DNA from 3 places in the Vibrio algicola genome. Region 2 is predicted to be linked to each of the others. Evidence: predicted binding sites of a transcription regulator. Region 2 holds the regulator's gene; each other region holds the start of a gene.
What was found. Region 2 encodes CRP, which controls carbon source genes, mostly activating them, when cyclic AMP is high. Its sites were predicted from a motif close to TGTGANNNNNNTCACA; they were not measured.

Region 1 (6,181 bases), 980 kb from region 2:
ATGTAAAGTGTTTAAAAAGGTTATGGGGTATATTATTTCTTTTGCCATTATCATGGGCTGTCTATGGCTCGGTAATGGCATCCAAGCTTTGCTGTCACTGTCGATCCCTGGCAGTATTTTTGGCATGTTGATTTTGTTTGCACTTTTGGCATCAGGGCTGATAAAAGTGGAATGGATAAGCCCTAGTGCGCATGCTTTTATTCGCTATATGATCATTCTATTTGTGCCGATCAGTGTCGGCTTAATGGATCACTTCCCGATGCTGATTGACAATGCGCTGTCTATTTTTGCCAGCAGCGTGGGGGCAACAACCATTGTTTTAGTGGTGCTCGCACTGAGCTTACAAAAAATACTCAGCTCTCACGATAAAGTAGAAAAAACAAGCAAAAGTAAGGAGTCATAATATGTGGTTACTACTAACGTTTGTGGTTTTCTTTGCGGTGCGATGGCTGGCGATAAAAATCAACAATCCACTCGCCAATCCTTTGTTGTTGAGCATCATCATTATTATTCCGATTTTAATGGCGCTTGATGTGCCATATAAAGTCTATTACGCTCAAAACGACTGGATGACCTATCTACTGCAACCTGCCGTTGTGGCGCTTGCCTACCCACTTTATGAACAACTGCCCCAAATAAAACAAAATTGGAAAATCATCTTTCTTGCTTGCGGTGTTGGCAGTTGCATGTCGATGCTCACCGCCGGATTAATTGCCGTATCCTTGCATACCGACCCGACGTTAGTCGCCAGCCTTATGGGTAAATCAGTCACTACCCCGATAGCGATGGAAATAGGCAAAAGCTTAGGTGGCGAACCCGCTATCGCGGCCATTTTAGTGTTAATTGTTGGTGTATTTGGTTCGGTATTTGCCTACCCAATTTATACATTACTCGGCGTGACCCACCCAATTGCACGCGGTTTGACTATGGGGACAGTATCGCACGCGTTAGGTACCGCTACTTGCGCCGGTAAAAATGCGGAAGATGCTGCTTTTAGCTCTTTGGCACTCGTTAGTTGCGGCATTATAACGTCTATACTTGCGCCAGTATTCTTCGCTTTTTGTTTGTGGGTAGGTGGCTTTATTGGTTAAAGTTAAAGCTTGATTTAAAAAGGGCTTGGCTCGGCAAGTTGCTAGTGTTAAATGTTCAGTCAATCTGCCCCCAAAAACAACAGGAAGCTTATTATGCTTCCTGTTTTTCTCTCCAATCTTTGAACATCAATAGCAATACCACTTTAAATGAGATCTAGCTCACTTAATAAAGCAATAAATTGTCGACTCCGCCTCATTATTTGACGCATGTAACTCTTTAATGAAACTTGAATGTATATACTTTAAAAAAAACGTGATCAACCCCATATTGTTAATTATCGAATCATTTGCACAAATTTCTTAAGTGCCCATTCGGTATCGAAAAATTAAAAGGAACATCCCATGACGATTCAGCACAACATTGAGCTTTTTGGATCTTTACCATCACATGTCCAAGCCAAGGCTACCCAGTATTTTAATCATCCAGACTTTAGTGGTCACCTTGATGCAAGCCAATATCAAGATCTTTTGGCCGATTCTGGCTTAAACGATACGCAACTTAAACTGGCTTTACTTCCGCTTGCCGCTTCACATTCCTATTGCCCTATTTCTGATTTTCATGTTGGCGCGATTGCTGAAGGTTTATCTGGTGCAATCTATTTTGGTGGCAACCTTGAGTTTTCAGGCACGCAATTAGGACAAACGGTTCATGCAGAGCAATCTTCGATCAGCCATGCTTGGATGAAAGGTGAAACGGGAATTAAAAATATCACCATCAATCATTCTCCGTGTGGTCACTGCCGTCAGTTTATGAATGAGTTAACCAGTGCCAACGATCTGATTATTCAATTACCACAGCGCCCTGCAATGTCACTGGCACAATTATTACCTGATTCTTTTGGCCCTGGTGATTTAGAAGAGCCTCGCCGTTTAATGGATCAAAACAAGCAATCCCATAGCGCTCCAGAAGTCACACCATTAATGCAAGCGGCAGTGGATGCTTTAAATATGAGTCACGCACCTTACTCTAACAATTACAGCGGCGTTTCATTACAAGTGACAAGCGGCGCGATTTTTAATGGCAGCTACGCCGAGAACGCGGCATTCAATCCAAGTTTGCCACCACTGCAAGTGGCGATTAATTTATTACTATTAGCCGGTCATTCACTCGATACTATTGAAGCCGCTTGTTTAGCTGAGATCGCTGATGGATCCATTAGTCATTTAGCGGATACCCAAGCCACTTTAGAAGCGATTAATCCTGATATTACGCTGGAATACGCAGCGCTTTAAGATAGAGTTCAAAAATAATAATGCCCAATCTGTTGTTGGTTACTACAACCACAGATTGGGCGTTTTTTATGCATTTAATTTTTTATTGCCGAACTTATTGCGCAAACGATTGCTTGGGTGAGAAAAATCAGTATGATCTGAGCCAATTTCATTTTGTAGAGAATCTTTATCATGTTTGGAACGGCGACGACAACGAGCGCAACGAAAGTTTTATTATTAGGTTCAGGCGAACTCGGTAAAGAAGTGGCGATTGAATGCCAACGTTTGGGATTAGAAGTGATCGCGCTTGATCGCTACCCTAATGCTCCTGCCATGCAAGTTGCTCATCGCAGTTATACGGTGGATATGCTCGATGGTGATGCGATTGAAGCCATTATCGCCAAAGAAAAACCAGACTATGTCGTCCCCGAGATCGAAGCGATTGCGACCGACAAATTGGTGGAACTTGAGGCAAAAGGCTTAAATGTTGTCCCGACTGCGAAAGCCACACAATTGACGATGAACCGTGAAGGTATTCGCTGTTTAGCGGCTGAAGATCTTAATATTCAAACCTCACCATATCGCTTCTGTGATACTTATCAAGAGTTTGAACAAGCGGTTGAATTTGTCTCCATGCCATGTGTGGTTAAACCTATCATGAGCTCATCAGGCAAGGGACAGAGCGTAATAAAAACCAAGGCTGATATGCAAACCGCTTGGCAATACGCTCAAGAAGGTGGCCGCGCGGGTGCGGGTCGGGTCATTGTGGAAGGCTTTGTTGATTTTGATTATGAAATAACGCTACTGACTGTTCGCGCGGTCGATGGTGTGCATTTTTGTGCTCCGATTGGACACCGACAAGAAGATGGCGATTACCGTGAATCTTGGCAACCACAAGTTATGTCGGCGAGTGCGATCCAAGCGGCGCAGCACATGGCAGAGAAAGTCGTCAATGCACTGGGCGGTTATGGTTTATTTGGCGTGGAATTATTTGTTAAAGGCGATCAAGTGATCTTTAGTGAGGTATCCCCTCGCCCGCACGATACCGGCATGGTGACTTTGATATCACAAGAGTTATCCGAGTTTGCCTTACATGTGCGCGCTTTTATCGGCTTGCCAATTAACTCTATCATCCAATATGGGCCATCGGCATCTGCGGTTATTTTAGGCGAAGGAACATCAAACAATATTGGCTTTGATGGCTTGGCAAACGCGGTCGCGCAGCCTCAAACTCAAATCCGTTTATTTGGTAAACCCGACATTGATGGTCGCCGCCGTTTAGGGATAGCATTAACTCGCAGAGACAGTGTTGAGCAGGCAATAGAAGAGGCCGTTGAAAGTGCCAGCAAAATAGAGATCCGCTACTAATCGCTTATCATCATCGTGGCTCGGAATGTGAGCCACGAAAAAGGTACATTAGTTTTCAATTAACCACACTTCTTCAGCAAAGCGTGATAATCCATTTTCTATTTTGGGATGATTGGCACTGGCTTCATCACGTTGTAAACGCGTCACTTTCATACCCGCATACATGGCGCGGATCTCATCTTCCGGCACGCTAAACGGTGGGCCTTGCATTTCATTTTGATCGTAATCCAATCCAATCAATAAAATTTTACCGTTTGGTTTCATTAACGACTTAATTCTTGCTACATAGTCAACACGCAACGCTGGTGGTAGCGCTATCATCGCGGCGCGATCATAAATTAAGTCATAACTTTCTAATGGCGCAGTAAAAAAATCACCGCTGTAGATCGACAACTCATCAAATTGATAAAGCTCATGCAGGTTATTAAGCGATGTTACGGTTGGTGTGTAGAGATGCTCGGCAAAAAAAGCACGTACCGCAATATTACTGAGCTCAACCCCAGTGACCGATTGATGTTGAGTGGCAAGCCAAATCAAATCTTCGCTTTTACCACATAAGGGCACTAAAACATTGTGTTCTTGTTTCGGTTGTAAGTGTGACCAAAACTGCGGCAGTAAGGGGTTCACATCAGCCAGATGAAAACCAATTTTATTTGCTGCCCATTTACTGTGCCAAAATTCTTGATCTTGCATTTTTATCCTTACTCCAGATAACAAAAAGGCCACCTAAGTGACCTTTATTGGTTAAATACTCAATGTTATTTTTCTATCTTGATATTTTCAACACGAGCTTTAAGCTTCTGACCCGGGCGGAATGTCACCACTCGACGTGCAGAAATTGGAATGTCTTCGCCAGTTTTAGGATTACGTCCTGGACGTTCACTTTTATCACGAAGATCAAAGTTACCAAAACCAGACAATTTTACCTGTTCACCGTTCTCTAATGCTTTTCGAACTTCTTCAAAAAACACTTCTACGGTTTCCTTAGCATCACGTTTACTGTAGCCAAGTTTTTCAAACAGGTTTTCAGCCAAATCGGCCTTAGTGAGCGCCATAAAACTATCCCTCATTTGTAACCACAGTATTTGTGGAATATGTTGTATTTACATGTCAGCAAGCTAAAAGCTAACGATAACTACGAAAGTGTAAGCCAACCTTATGATTTTCGCCAAATTTTTTAATTCAATATTTAGCTTTCTAGCCATTTACAGCACTGAGCATAGTATAAATAGTGGAAGTTATTGGTTTTATTCTCTGCAAATTAGTGATTTTTGAAAATTAATATCTATTTAAATAATATAATTAGTGTTTAACTTTGTTTTTGAAATTACGCGATCTGGCAATAAAAAGATGCATTTAAAGTGTCATTTACATAATAATTACTGTTATAACATAAAGTTAAAAATTATCTAAACTCATTTATTTAACGCTGATTTTTTTCTTGTATAAGATCTCGCCGCCACTATCAACATAAGCAACAGCATTAATGGCGTTAACCATAGCACATAGGTTGAGGCTTCAAATTTTGGTTTATAGAGTACGAACTCACCAAAACGATCGGTCATAAAGTTAAGAATATCTTCGTTGCTGTGCCCTTGATCGACCATCTTATACACTTGCAGTCTCATATCTCGCGCAATCGACGCATTTGACTCGGTCAAGTTTTGATTTTGGCAGCGAGGACAGCGAAGTTGGCGGGCTAAATAATCGGCTCGATGCTGATCTTGGGCATTTTTAAACGCAAACACATCCACCAACTGAGCGTTATCGCTATTTTGCGTTTCGGTAGCAGCTTGAATACTCACCGATCCACTGGCTACTGCCACGTTTTGCCACACTAATACACTCAATAACATCACACCGCTGATTTTTAATCCACTCCACAATCTAAGCATAGTGACTCTCCAATAGGCATCGAGGTTTTTGTAACATATAACGCGTAACAGATAGGCCTCCACCTAACACCATTAATAATCCGCCAAGCCATAACCAGCCAACGAACGGTTTATATTGGATCCGCACTGCGTAATGGGTTTTATCTATTTTATCGCCCATTGTGATATACCAGTCTCCTAACGCGGTATTATAAACACCCGGTTCAGTCATATTCATGGTTCGAACGGTGTAATGACGACGTTCTGGATAAATGGTGGTGATATATTGCCCTTGAGGGTCATACAGTGCCACTACCCCTTTCTCCGCAGTATAGTTTGGTCCTAGTACCAGTTTGGTTTTTTGATATTCTAATTGATGACCATTTAATGTCACTTGTGAACCCGGCGCGAGCTTTTGATTGGTTTCCACCGCGCAATAACTGACTAAAGTTGCCCCAATAATCGTCACCGCCACGCCGCAGTGAGCGAGTACCATCGCAAGTTGCTTGAGTCGCGCCCCCGATGATTTAAACCAAGCTTGTAACGCCGATACTATCACCCAACAAGACAAAATCAGGCTCAATACGACCAAAGCGTAACTTTGCTCATACCATTGATATTCAGGTCGATACAATC
Region 2 (6,181 bases):
TCCTGCCGTGGTACGTTATTTAGATCTGGATATGAAAGCGCTGAAAAAAGTGATGGTGTTTGGGTCATTATTGCCGTTAGTGGTGTATATCCTGTGGCAATTAGCGACATTAGGTGTGGTCGATCAAGCCACGCTTGCACAAGCCGGCAATGTCACCGCACTGGTTGGAACCTTGGCGCAAGTGATCCATAGTTCTGCCATTTCTCAAGTGGTGTCAGTGTTTGCTGATCTGGCTTTAATTACTTCTTTTCTTGGGGTGAGCTTAGGCTTATTTGAATTTTTGGGCGACAGCTTGAATAAGAACCAAAGCAAAGGTGGCCGAGTGGGAATCGCGTTAGTGACCTTTGTTCCGCCATTGTGTTTTGCTCTATTTTACCCGCAAGGCTTTATTATGGCACTCGGTTATGCCGCGATTGCCTTAGCGATTTTAGCGTTACTACTGCCGGTTGCGATGGTGAAACGCTCGCGTCAACTCAACTTACAAACCCAAAACTTTACCGTTGCTGGTGGTAATGTGGCGTTGATGTTTGTTTTATTAAGTGGCTTGGTGATCATTGGGGTACAAGTGCTAATCAGCGTAGGAGTATTGCCCGCTATTGGGTAGAGAGTAACGAAAAAGTAAGATCGAAAAAGCCACTGGATTTGCATTCAGTGGCTTTATTTATTTTTGCGTGTACTTAAAATAATCGTGTGTGACGATTAACGAGTACCGTATACCACGATGGTTTTACCATGCGCAGAAATTAGATTTTGCTCTTCTAGCATTTTCAAGATACGACCAACGGTTTCACGAGAGCAGCCAACAATTTGACCAATCTCTTGACGAGTTATCTTAATTTGCATGCCGTCTGGGTGAGTCATTGCATCTGGTTGTTTGGCTAGATTAAGTAGCGTTTGTGCAATACGACCGGTAACGTCTAAGAAGGCTAAGTCACCCACTTTTTGGCTAGTGATTTGTAGGCGAGTTGCCATTTGAGCTGACAGACGCATCAAGATATCTGGATTCACTTGGATAAGCTGACGGAATTTCTTAAATGAAATTTCAGCAACTTCACAAGGTGATTTAGCTCGAACCCAAGCGGTACGCTCTTGATCTTCTTCAAATAGACCTAGCTCACCAATAAAATCGCCTTGGTTTAAGTAAGACAAGATCATCTCTTTGCCTTCTTCATCCTTGATTAATACAGCCACAGACCCTTTTACGATGTAGTACAAAGTTTCTGCTTTTTCGCCAGCATGAATCAAAGTACTTTTTGATGGGTACTTATGAATATGACAATGCGATAGAAACCACTCTAAAGTTGGGTCAGTTTGAGGTTTACCTAGAACCATAATTTGTTACTTCCTCTGAAGGGCTTGCTCAGTTTTGAGTCATTCATCCTGAGACCGGCTAAACTGGTCAAATAGAATAGGTGTTCATCATTTACGCTGCAAGCACTGTTACTGCGTTGGCTTTAAATACTACCCCTTTCCGTAGCGAATTTCTTGATTTTGATCGCCCTGAAGTGGGTATTTAAGCTGTGAAAGTGTGGCCTAAGTCACAGACTCAGCAGTAAGGTGAAATTGATCACCTTTTTAGCCAATTTTACCGGTGTCGATCAGTTGTTGCAGTAGAGGTTGAATGATCAGTTCCATCGCAAAACTCATCTTACCGCCTGGTACCACTAAGGTGTTATGGCGTGACATAAAGGAACCATCAATCATGGCAAGTAGGTAAGGGAAGTCGACATTTTTAATTCCACGCAAACGGATCACTACAAAGCTTTCATCTAAGCTTGGGATGCCTTTGGCGTTTAATGGGTTAGAAGTATCAACGGTTGGCACTCGCTGAAAGTTGATATGAGTACGAGAAAACTGCGGCGTGATGTAATTTAAGTAATCATCCATCGAGCGTACAATCGAATCCATCACCGCTTCACGCGAATGGCCACGATCGCGGGTGTCGCGCACAAATTTTTGGATCCACTCCAAGTTAACAATCGGCACCATACCAATCAAAAAATCGACATGTTGCGAGGCGTTGACTTCCCCATCGACCACACCCCCATGCAAACCTTCGTAGAAAAGCACATCGGTATTATCGGGTAAACCTTGCCATGGGGTAAACGTGCCTGGCATTTGATTGTACGGTACTGCTTCATCAAAACTGTGTAAATAGCGACGAATTTTGCCACTGCCATCTTGACCATACTGATGAAAAAACTTGGCCAGAGCAGGGAAGTCATTGGCTTCAGGGCCAAAGTAACTAATGTGTTTACCTTGCTCGCGTGCTTTACGGATCGCCACATCCATTTCTGGTCGGGTATAGCGATGAAAGCTGTCCCCTTCCACCCATGAGGCTTTAATATCCCTCATATTGAACATTTTTCGGAAGGTTTCTGAGGTGGTGGTGGTTCCTGCGCCAGAGGACCCGGTGACTGCGATGATAGGATGCTTTGCCGACATGATAATCCTTTATTTTCGACCTTGAGAATAGACAGTGTAGAGTAGGGCCTGTAAATAATATACCCAAATGATATGGGTATATATCCGTCTTACTTGCCACCTCACTGCAACTTTAATTACTTTGAGTGTAGATTGATTAACTTAACGAGTTGACGTCCCTGATATCGACACTTTCATGTAATTCGGAAAATACGATCGCCACTTTACCTGATTTTAATTGACGTTGTACCTGTGTGATTTTTTGCTCAAGAGAATAGTCTTGTTCACCATAATCGGTTCCTTCACGCAGAATAAATTCTTTGATCAAGTTGTCGAGGGTGTCGGGATCGATTTGTTGCCAAGGGATAATCATAATATGTTTACTGCTTATTATCTGTGATGATTCACTAATGCTTTCAGATATTACTTATATTTTTGAAAAAGAATAGGCAAAGCCCTTCAGCATCAAGTTGTTGGCAATATTGGTGGCTTAGCGGTATGTGTTGTTGAGATCGAGCTTGAAGTGGCAGTGCATTTAAGGCTTCAACTAAATATTCTTGTTGCTGACGTTCAAGCTGTAATTCAAAGGTTAAACTTTCCCGATATAGCGAAGCGGGTAAGTGAGTTTTATATTGACGACGCAATGACCGAAACTGAGCGAGTAATGCTTGTGTCGGTTGGAGTGATTGTTTCAATCGCTCTTGTTCCTGTGGAGCTAGTGTTAGTTTTTGTTGATCGAGCCATATATACAGCAGTAGTAAATTAACGTTGCCCTGATATTGGTTTTGTAGGGTTAAACACGCCGACTCCACGCCCGGTTGTTGATAGCGTTCTAGACAAAATTGCCAGAACGCTTCTGCTGTAAGAGGTGAACAAGGCGAGTTTGGCATTATTCTTCGCTTAATGCTTCAAGTTGCTCTTGCAGTTCCATCCACTCCACCTCAACATTTTCGAGTTGCGCTTTGCTGGTAGCTTGTAGGTTGAGCACTTGGGTCAGCTTGGCTTTATTTTCATCTTGATAAAGAGAGACGTCCCCCAGTTGTTCTTCCGCTTGTGCCAATGCTTGACTGTGTTTGTCCATTTGCGTTTCAAGTTGAGTGACTTTTTTACGCAGCGGCGCGGTTTGTTTACGGCGCTCCGCATCAAGACGTTTTTGTTCTTTACGATTGGCGGCGCTGTTGGTGTTGGGGCTGTTATCCACTTCGCCTTGAGCGTCTTTTTTATCTTGCTTTTGTTGGTCGGTGAGCCATTTATAATAGTCGGTAAGATCGCCATCAAACGGCATCACTTGTTGGGCATCGACTAGGTAAAGATCATCGGTGGTGGCGCGCAATAAATAACGATCGTGGCTGACAATCACCATCGCACCCTCAAAGGTTTGCAACGCCATGGTCAGCGCTTGGCGCATATCCAAATCAAGGTGGTTGGTTGGTTCATCGAGCAGCAATAGATTGGGTTTTTGCCACACTAATAACGCTAATACCAAACGTGCTTTTTCGCCACCTGAGAATGGGGCGACCTTATCTAATGCTTTTTCGCCTTGGAAACCAAAACTACCAAGATAATCACGTAACTGTTGTTCGGTTTGATTGCTGGCAATTTGCATTAAGTGCTGCAGCGGGGTTTCTTCTGGGTGCAAGGTTTCGAGTTGATGCTGCGCAAAGTAACCAATCTTCACCCCTTGAGAATAGGTCAGATCGCCGCCTTGTGGATTAAGCTCGCCCGATAATAGTTTGATTAAGGTCGATTTACCTGCGCCATTACGCCCAAGTAAGCCGATGCGGCTACCTGGGACTAAATTTAAGCGAATTTTTTCTAAGATCAAGCGATCGCCATAACCTGCAGATACATCGTCCATCATCATGATCGGATTAGGCAATGCAGCGGGTTGACGGAATTCGAAATTAAATGGGTTATCAAATTGCGCTGGCAGAACCTTTTCCATTTTCTCTAACGCTTTAATCCGGCTTTGGGCTTGGCGAGCTTTAGAGGCTTTATAACGAAAACGGTCGATGTAACTTTGCATGTGCGACATTTGTTTTTGCTGCTTGCTGTACATTGCCTGTTGTTGCATTAACTTTTGTGCACGTTGGGTTTCAAAGGAAGAATAGTTACCTGTGTATTCATTCAGATCTTGATTTTCAACATGCACAATGCGGCCAACGATTGGATCTAAAAAGTCTCTATCATGCGAGATCAAAATCAGTGTGCCAGGGTAATTTTGTAGCCATTTTTCCAGCCACAATACCGCATCTAAATCTAAGTGGTTGGTGGGTTCATCCAGCAGCAATAAATCGGAGCGGCACAATAATGCTTGAGCAAGGTTTAAACGCATGCGCCAGCCGCCCGAGAACTGGGTCAGGCTCCATTGCATTTGTTCTTGGCTAAATCCGAGGCCATTGAGCAGTTCGGCTGCGCGCGAATTTATAGTATAGCCACCAACAATATCAATCTTGCTGTGTAACTCTGCTACCAAAGTGCCATTATCGGCTTGTTCTGCCTTTGCGAGTTGTTGCTCTAAACGTCGAAATTCACGGTCGCCATCAATCACATAATCAATTGCAGCTCGATCTAACGCGGGCGTTTCTTGCGCTACCCAAGCTAATTCCCAATGGGCTGGCATTTGAAAGTTACCGGCGTCGATAGCCAGTTCATCTTTTAATAAGGCAAATAGCGTTGATTTACCACAACCGTTTTTGCCGACTAAACCGACTTTATCACCCGGATGAATAGTGGCTGAAGCTTGTTCTAATAAAGGCTTTCCGCCACGCAGCAATTGAATGTCTGAAAATATAATCATAGGGTTGTGGTCTAATTTGGGCGCTAAGTAAATAAAGGCGTAAGCCAGATGAAATTGCAGAGAATAGTAGGCGTTTCGTCAATAAATGTCGATCATTATACGATTTAAGATAAGATACTTATTATACTTAAAGCACATTAAGTTAGCATGGAACAAAGGAAAGACATCAAGGAGCAGGTATGTCTCAAACAAGGAGCGGTTCAACATCCGCGCCGGTATCACTTAAAGGATCAGCACTGCAAGGATCATCAAACTCACCCAATCCACCCCGAGTGTTGGTTATTTTTGCACATCCCGATCCGATCGATTCTGTTGCCAATCAAATCTTACTCAAAGCGATTCAAGATCTTCCTCATGTGCGTGTGCATGACTTATATGCCCGTTATCCAGATTTCTTTATAGATGTGGCGATAGAGCATCACCTGTTACTTGAACACGATATCATTGTCTTTCAACACCCTCTATTTATGTATTCTTGCCCTGCGTTAATGAAAGAATGGATGGATACCGTATTAGGCAAAGGTTTTGCATTTGGTGAAGGGCGGGCGTTGGCCGGAAAAACTTGGCGTAGCGTAATAACGGTGGGCGGATCTAAGCAAGCCTTTAGCGACAAAGGCTATAACCAATATCCATTAGAGCAAATACTGCAACCTTTTGAACTGACGGCAAAATTATGCCAAATGAATTGGCTGGAGCCGTTAGTCTTATATTGGGCTCGCAATGTCAATCATGCAGAACGCTTACAACATGCCCAAGCCTACCGTCAATGGCTAATGAATCTGTAACATCGACTTGGCGAAACAAGGAGTGTAAATGGCACCAACAACCTTTGAATTATTAGAAAGTGGCGTAGTCTTTTTATCGGCAGCGGTGATTGCGGTGCCGCTGGCGCAACGTTTTGGCTTAGGCTCAGTGCTTGGGTATTTGTTGGCCGGTATTGCGATTGGTCCTTGGGGA
Region 3 (6,181 bases), 540 kb from region 2:
TCGCAGTGGTAAAACTGTCAGCATTTCCGATGCCGTGACCTTTATGGCTGGTGACCGTACTCGCGCCGAACATGCGTATGCAGGCGATATTATTGGTTTGCATAACCATGGCACCATTCAAATTGGTGATACCTTTACTCAAGGCGAAGCATTGAAGTTTGCTGGTATCCCTAACTTTGCGCCAGAATTATTCCGTCGTATTCGTCTGCGTGATCCGCTTAAACAAAAGCAATTGCTTAAAGGTTTGGTACAGCTTTCAGAAGAAGGCGCGGTGCAAGTATTCCGTCCATTACAAAATAATGATCTGATTGTTGGCGCGGTAGGTGTGTTGCAGTTTGATGTGGTAGTGGCGCGTTTAAAATCTGAATATAACGTGGAAGCGATTTATGAAGGCGTAAATGTGGCAACCGCGCGTTGGATCGAATGTAATGACGAGAAAAAACTGGATGAATTTAAGCGTAAAAACCAAACGAACCTCGCATTAGATGGCGGCGATAATCTATCGTATGTTGCCCCGACCATGGTCAATTTGAACCTGGCCAAAGAGCGCTTCCCTGAAGTGAACTTTAGAGCAACACGCGAGCACTAAGAGCGAAAGCTGAAACGGACGTAATTCGTTCTTAGAATAAAGTTAAATGACCGCTGTAGTGATTTAGATAGTTTTGATTATCTATATTGCTTAAGCGGTTTTTATTTATCGCCGTCTTGAGGCTATACTGAAATCACTCACCTCAATGACAGTAAAAGGAGTGGCTATGTGGTGTTCTGGTTTTAAAATATTTAACGCTTTGGGGCGATGGAAACAACAATGTAAAACTTACCTTGCTCGTTACGATGCTTGGTGTGAGGAATTGGGTTTAACTCCTGAGCATAAACGCAGCTGTTGCGCTTATAAAGCCGATCCTATCCATCAAAAAACACCAGCAGACAAAATCTATCAGGCACCTGCCCAACACCATCCCGTTACACCAAACTTTAAAGCTTAGAAAATGACTGACTCCTCGTGCTTGGTCGATACGCATTGCCATTTTGATTTTTCTGCCTTTGATGATACCCAACATCACCTTGATATTGCTCAGCAAGCGGGCGTGACTAAAATCATTATTCCTGCGATTGGTGAATCTAACTGGTCGAAACTCGCAAACCTTTCATCACAATTTCCCTCTTTATACTACGCTTTGGGGCTTCATCCGTATTTTATGGCTCAACATGGCGATGATGCGATTTTAAAGCTAAAGCAATCGTTATCTTGTCGCAGTAGCAAGTGTGTCGCAATTGGAGAGTGTGGACTAGACTTGAGGCTGGAAGAGCAATGGCTCACACCCGAGAAGCTCGATAAGCAATATCAGTTATTTGAAGCCCAGGTTTTATTGGCGATAGAATTTGAATTACCATTGATAATTCACGCACGTAAAGCACATGATCAGGTGGTGAAAATTCTGCGTAAACACCAACCCAAAAAGGGCGGCGTTATTCATGCTTTTAGCGGCAGTTATCAGCAAGCAATGGAGTACATCAAACTCGGTTTTTATATCGGAGTGGGTGGGGTGATCAGTTACCCACGAGCCAGCAAAACACGCGATGTTATTTCACGACTTCCGTTATCGTTTTTGTTGCTCGAAACCGATGCGCCGGATATGCCATTAGATGGATTTCAAGGTGAAAACAATCATCCTACGCAGCTAAAATTGGTTTTTAAAGCGCTTGTTGAGTTGCGATTAGAAAATTAAAAACAGCTCGAAAAACAACTTTGGTTAAATAGTCACCACTTATTTTGTTTGTAAAGATAGAAATAGTGAATAAAAAGCAACCGTTTGCCCTGTGTTAATTATTGTTTAAGTGATCTAAGTCACGAACATTTGTGTTTTTCATTATATTTACATTAATAAATGAGATTAGGGTATTACTTTGTTACGGGATGTCAGCGTATAATCGCCCTCTCTTTAGAGCTCCACCTTGAAATACACTTTAACTTACTATAAGGAAGTCATATACCATGAGCCTGGTTATGAGTATCGTCGGAATGATCTTTTTGCTAGCAGTAGCAGTTCTATTTTCTGACAACCGAAAAGCAATTAATTTAAGAACCGTGGGTGGCGCATTTGTCATTCAATTCTGTCTAGGTGCATTTGTACTTTATGTTCCTTGGGGGCGTGATGTTTTAGCCTCAATGACGAATGGCGTACAGCATGTATACGACTTTGGTAATGAAGGTATTGGGTTCCTTTTTGGCAACCTAGTAAACTTCTCTGTTGATGGTGTTGGCTTCATTTTTGCCTTTAAAGTTTTGCCTACTATCATCTTCTTCTCTGCGTTAATTTCAGTGTTATATAACATTGGTGTTATGCAGATCGTTATCAAACTTCTAGGTGGTGGTTTACAAAAAGCCCTAGGTACTTCTCGCGCAGAATCTATGTCAGCCACAGCAAACATTTTTGTTGGCCAAACAGAAGCACCGTTAGTGGTTCGTCCTTTTGTCCCTAAGATGACTCAATCTGAACTATTCGCAGTAATGTGTGGTGGTTTAGCTTCGGTTGCTGGTGGTGTTATGGCGGGTTACGCAGCAATGGGTGTGCCACTGTCTTACCTAATAGCAGCATCATTTATGGCCGCTCCTGGTGGTTTACTGTTTGCTAAAATCATCAAGCCAGAAACTGAAACACCAATTGATCAATTGGGTGATGAAGATGTTCTTGATGAAGACAAGCCTGCTAACGTAATCGATGCTGCAGCTGTTGGCGCATCAGCTGGTTTATCTCTAGCCCTAAACGTTGGTGCAATGCTACTTGCTTTCATCGGCTTGATTGCACTGCTTAACGGTATGCTTGGTGGCATTGGTGGTTGGTTTGGTATTCAAAACTTAACTCTAGAACTTATTTTAGGTTACATCTTTGCACCTGTTGCATGGTTGATTGGTGTTCCTTGGAGTGAAGCAACAATTGCAGGTTCATTTATTGGTCAGAAAACCATCTTGAATGAATTTGTGGCTTACTCTAACTTTGCCCCATACCTAAAAGAAGGCGCAGCGGTTATTCTTGATGAGAAAACCAAAGCCATCATTTCTTTTGCATTGTGTGGTTTTGCTAACCTTTCTTCAATTGCGATTTTACTAGGTGGTCTGGGTGGTCTTGCACCAGAACGTCGTTCTGAAATTGCACAGATGGGTATGAAAGCAATCCTTGCTGGTACATTATCTAACTTAATGGCAGCAACTATTGCTGGTTTCTTTATCACATTACAAACCATGTAATTGATATAGACGCTAGAAAATAAAACTAAGCCGCAGCTATTCACATAGCTGCGGTTTTTTGTTTTTAAGCAACAACAACAATAAATTTCCACTCTCAAAAAAAATGTGATTGATTTAACATTTTTTTTGAGATACAAACCGTTTGCGTTACATCAGAAAACAGATAACGCCAATTTAATCAGTATAATTAATATGACTACACAAGATGTGTATATACCTAAGTTATTTGGGTATACAGCCTATTGAACTAGGTTGTGCGGTGACAAGGATTGCAATTAATGCCGAGTGTTTCTGGCATTAAGTCTTCAAGGAACCAAGTCCGTTCATTTCATACTATTTATTAGGGGGAATCCCCAATCAGTTTTGATTAATGAGCTAAACTTGAAAACAACATTGATCAAAGCTTAATCGATATAATTTACCAATCGGAGATAGAAATGAGCGATTTACAAGCAGCAGCTTTACGTGCACTAAAATTAATGGATCTCACTACGTTGAATGAAGACGATACGGATGAGAAGGTGATTGCTTTATGCAAGAATGCAAAATCACCGGTTGGCAACACTGCCGCCATTTGTATTTACCCACGTTTTATCCCTATTGCGAAGAAAACTCTACGCGAACAAGGCACTCCTGAAATCCGTATTGCAACCGTCACTAACTTCCCACACGGCAACGATGACATTGATATTGCAGTAGCAGAAACCAAAGCGGCGATCGCTTACGGCGCCGATGAAGTGGATGTGGTTTTCCCATACCGCACTCTAATTGCCGGTGATGAAAAAACTGGTTTTGAATTAGTGAAGCAATGTAAAGCCGCATGTGGCGATGTATTACTAAAAGTGATCATTGAAACCGGCGAGCTAAAAGAAGAAGCCTTGATCAAACGTGCTTCACAACTTTCAATTGAAGCTGGTGCGAACTTTATCAAAACTTCAACGGGTAAAGTGCCAGTGAATGCAACGCCAGAATCGGCTGAAATTATGCTGCAGGTGATTGCGGATATGGGTGTGGCGAAAACTGTTGGTTTTAAACCAGCTGGTGGCGTTCGCACTGCAGAAGATGCACAAGCTTACCTTGCTATGGCGGATCGTATTTTAGGCGCAGATTGGGCCGATAACATGCATTACCGTTTTGGCGCTTCAAGCTTATTAGCTAACTTGCTAAACACTTTAGGTGAAGGCGAGAAAGCGGCGGAAGGCGGTTACTAATCTCTTTGTTTTGAGAATGTAATGCTGTCTATACCTAAGCGACATCTTTAAGTTAGATATTTAAGTCAGCCGGGTATATCGAGATAACCTGATTGTTAGGGTTAGGTTATCTTTGTTCTTTTTCGCCATGAAATATTATTGCTGAATTGAACAAATAAATATCGTTCAGATAAACAAGCAGGCAGGTTGTGATGTTTTTACCTCAAGAAATTATTCGAAAAAAACGTGATGGTGAAGTGCTCACTACTGAAGAAATCAATTTTTTCATTCAGGGCGTAGCCAATGACACTGTTTCAGAAGGTCAAATTGCTGCGTTTGCGATGACCATCTTTTTTAATGAAATGACGATGCCCGAGCGAATTGCACTGACCTGTGCGATGCGCGATTCAGGTATGGTGATTGATTGGTCACATATGAATTTCTCTGGCCCGATTGTTGATAAACATTCAACGGGTGGCGTGGGCGATGTGACCTCTTTAATGCTTGGCGCAATGGTCGCAGCTTGTGGTGGCTTTGTTCCTATGATTTCAGGGCGTGGCCTTGGTCATACTGGCGGCACGTTAGACAAATTAGAATCTATTCCTGGTTACAATATTATGCCAAATAATGAACTGTTTGGCAGCGTAACCAAAGAGGCGGGGGTGGCAATTATTGGTCAAACTGGTGATTTAGCACCAGCCGATAAACGTGTTTATGCCACTCGTGATATTACGGCAACGGTCGATAATATCTCTTTGATCACCGCGTCTATTTTATCGAAAAAATTAGCTGCAGGCTTAGATTCATTAGTGATGGATGTCAAAGTGGGTTCTGGTGCATTTATGCCAACCTATGAAGCCTCAGAAGAGCTAGCACAATCTATTGTTGCTGTCGCCAATGGCGCTGGGACTCAAACCACCGCTATTCTTACCGATATGAACCAAGTGTTGGCCTCATCGGCAGGTAATGCAGTTGAAGTGCGTGAAGCGGTGCAGTTCTTAACTGGTGAGAAAAACTCTCGCGGTGAAGTGCGTAATCCTCGTTTACTCGATGTCACCATGACTCTATGCGCAGAAATGTTAGTGCTTGGTAAATTGGCGGATGAGACTGAGCAAGCTCATACCAAATTACAAGCGGTACTCGATGACGGTAGCGCAGCCAAATGCTTTGGCAAAATGGTTTCAGGCTTAGGTGGTCCGAAAGATTTTGTTGAAAACTATGATGCATACTTACCAAAAGCCGAGATTGTAAAACCGGTTTACGCTAAGCAATCTGGTACGGTTACTGCGATGGATACTCGCGCGATTGGTATGGCGGTAGTATCGATGGGTGGTGGTCGTCGAGTGGCTAGTGATGAGATTGATTATGCGGTTGGTTTTGAGCAGTTTATTCGTTTAGGTGAAACCGCTAATGAAGCAACGCCACTGGCAATGATCCATGCTCGCAATGAAGCGCAGTGGCAACAAGCTGCTGATGAATTGCAGCAAGCGATCACGGTTTCAAATGACACTTATCAACAAACACCGAATATTTATCGTCAAATTCGAGCACAAGATCTGTAATATGATCTTGCGTGCTTGGTAGGAGAGCTAATTATGAAACGTGCAATAATTCTAGTACTGGACTCTTTTGGAGTCGGTGCTTCGCAAGATGCAGATAAATTTGGTGATGTTGGCGCAGATACTCTCGGCCACATAGCAGAACAATGCAGCCAAGGCCTAGCAGATAATGATTTGCGTAG

Region 1: a site for CRP is predicted at 1,240-1,255, ahead of cdd (cytidine deaminase). Genes of this name have one in related genera too.
Region 3: a site for CRP is predicted at 1,839-1,854, ahead of GFB47_RS08165 (NupC/NupG family nucleoside CNT transporter). Genes of this name have one in related genera too.

The regions. Positions count from the first base shown of each region.
Region 1 covers NZ_CP045699.1:1,338,123-1,344,303, forward strand. Annotated here, with positions in the region: gene GFB47_RS06185 (CidA/LrgA family protein) at 8-403, shown strand; gene GFB47_RS06190 (LrgB family protein) at 405-1,091, shown strand; gene cdd (cytidine deaminase) at 1,434-2,324, shown strand; gene purT (formate-dependent phosphoribosylglycinamide formyltransferase) at 2,496-3,671, shown strand; gene GFB47_RS06205 (thiopurine S-methyltransferase) at 3,720-4,364, opposite strand; gene ihfA (integration host factor subunit alpha) at 4,430-4,726, opposite strand; gene nrfF (heme lyase NrfEFG subunit NrfF) at 5,087-5,566, opposite strand; gene GFB47_RS06220 (heme lyase CcmF/NrfE family subunit) at 5,559-6,181, opposite strand, start outside.
Region 2 covers NZ_CP045699.1:2,316,481-2,322,661, reverse strand. Annotated here, with positions in the region: gene GFB47_RS10640 (aromatic amino acid transport family protein) at 1-604, shown strand, start outside; gene crp (cAMP-activated global transcriptional regulator CRP) at 700-1,332, opposite strand; gene GFB47_RS10630 (phosphoribulokinase) at 1,576-2,445, opposite strand; gene GFB47_RS10625 (YheU family protein) at 2,582-2,797, opposite strand; gene GFB47_RS10620 (TIGR02444 family protein) at 2,841-3,317, opposite strand; gene GFB47_RS10615 (ABC transporter ATP-binding protein) at 3,314-5,224, opposite strand; gene kefG (glutathione-regulated potassium-efflux system ancillary protein KefG) at 5,404-6,009, shown strand; gene kefB (glutathione-regulated potassium-efflux system protein KefB) at 6,038-6,181, shown strand, end outside.
Region 3 covers NZ_CP045699.1:1,780,890-1,787,070, reverse strand. Annotated here, with positions in the region: gene prfC (peptide chain release factor 3) at 1-589, shown strand, start outside; gene GFB47_RS08175 (hypothetical protein) at 756-986, shown strand; gene GFB47_RS08170 (TatD family hydrolase) at 990-1,730, shown strand; gene GFB47_RS08165 (NupC/NupG family nucleoside CNT transporter) at 1,997-3,250, shown strand; gene deoC (deoxyribose-phosphate aldolase) at 3,688-4,461, shown strand; gene deoA (thymidine phosphorylase) at 4,653-6,002, shown strand; gene deoB (phosphopentomutase) at 6,036-6,181, shown strand, end outside.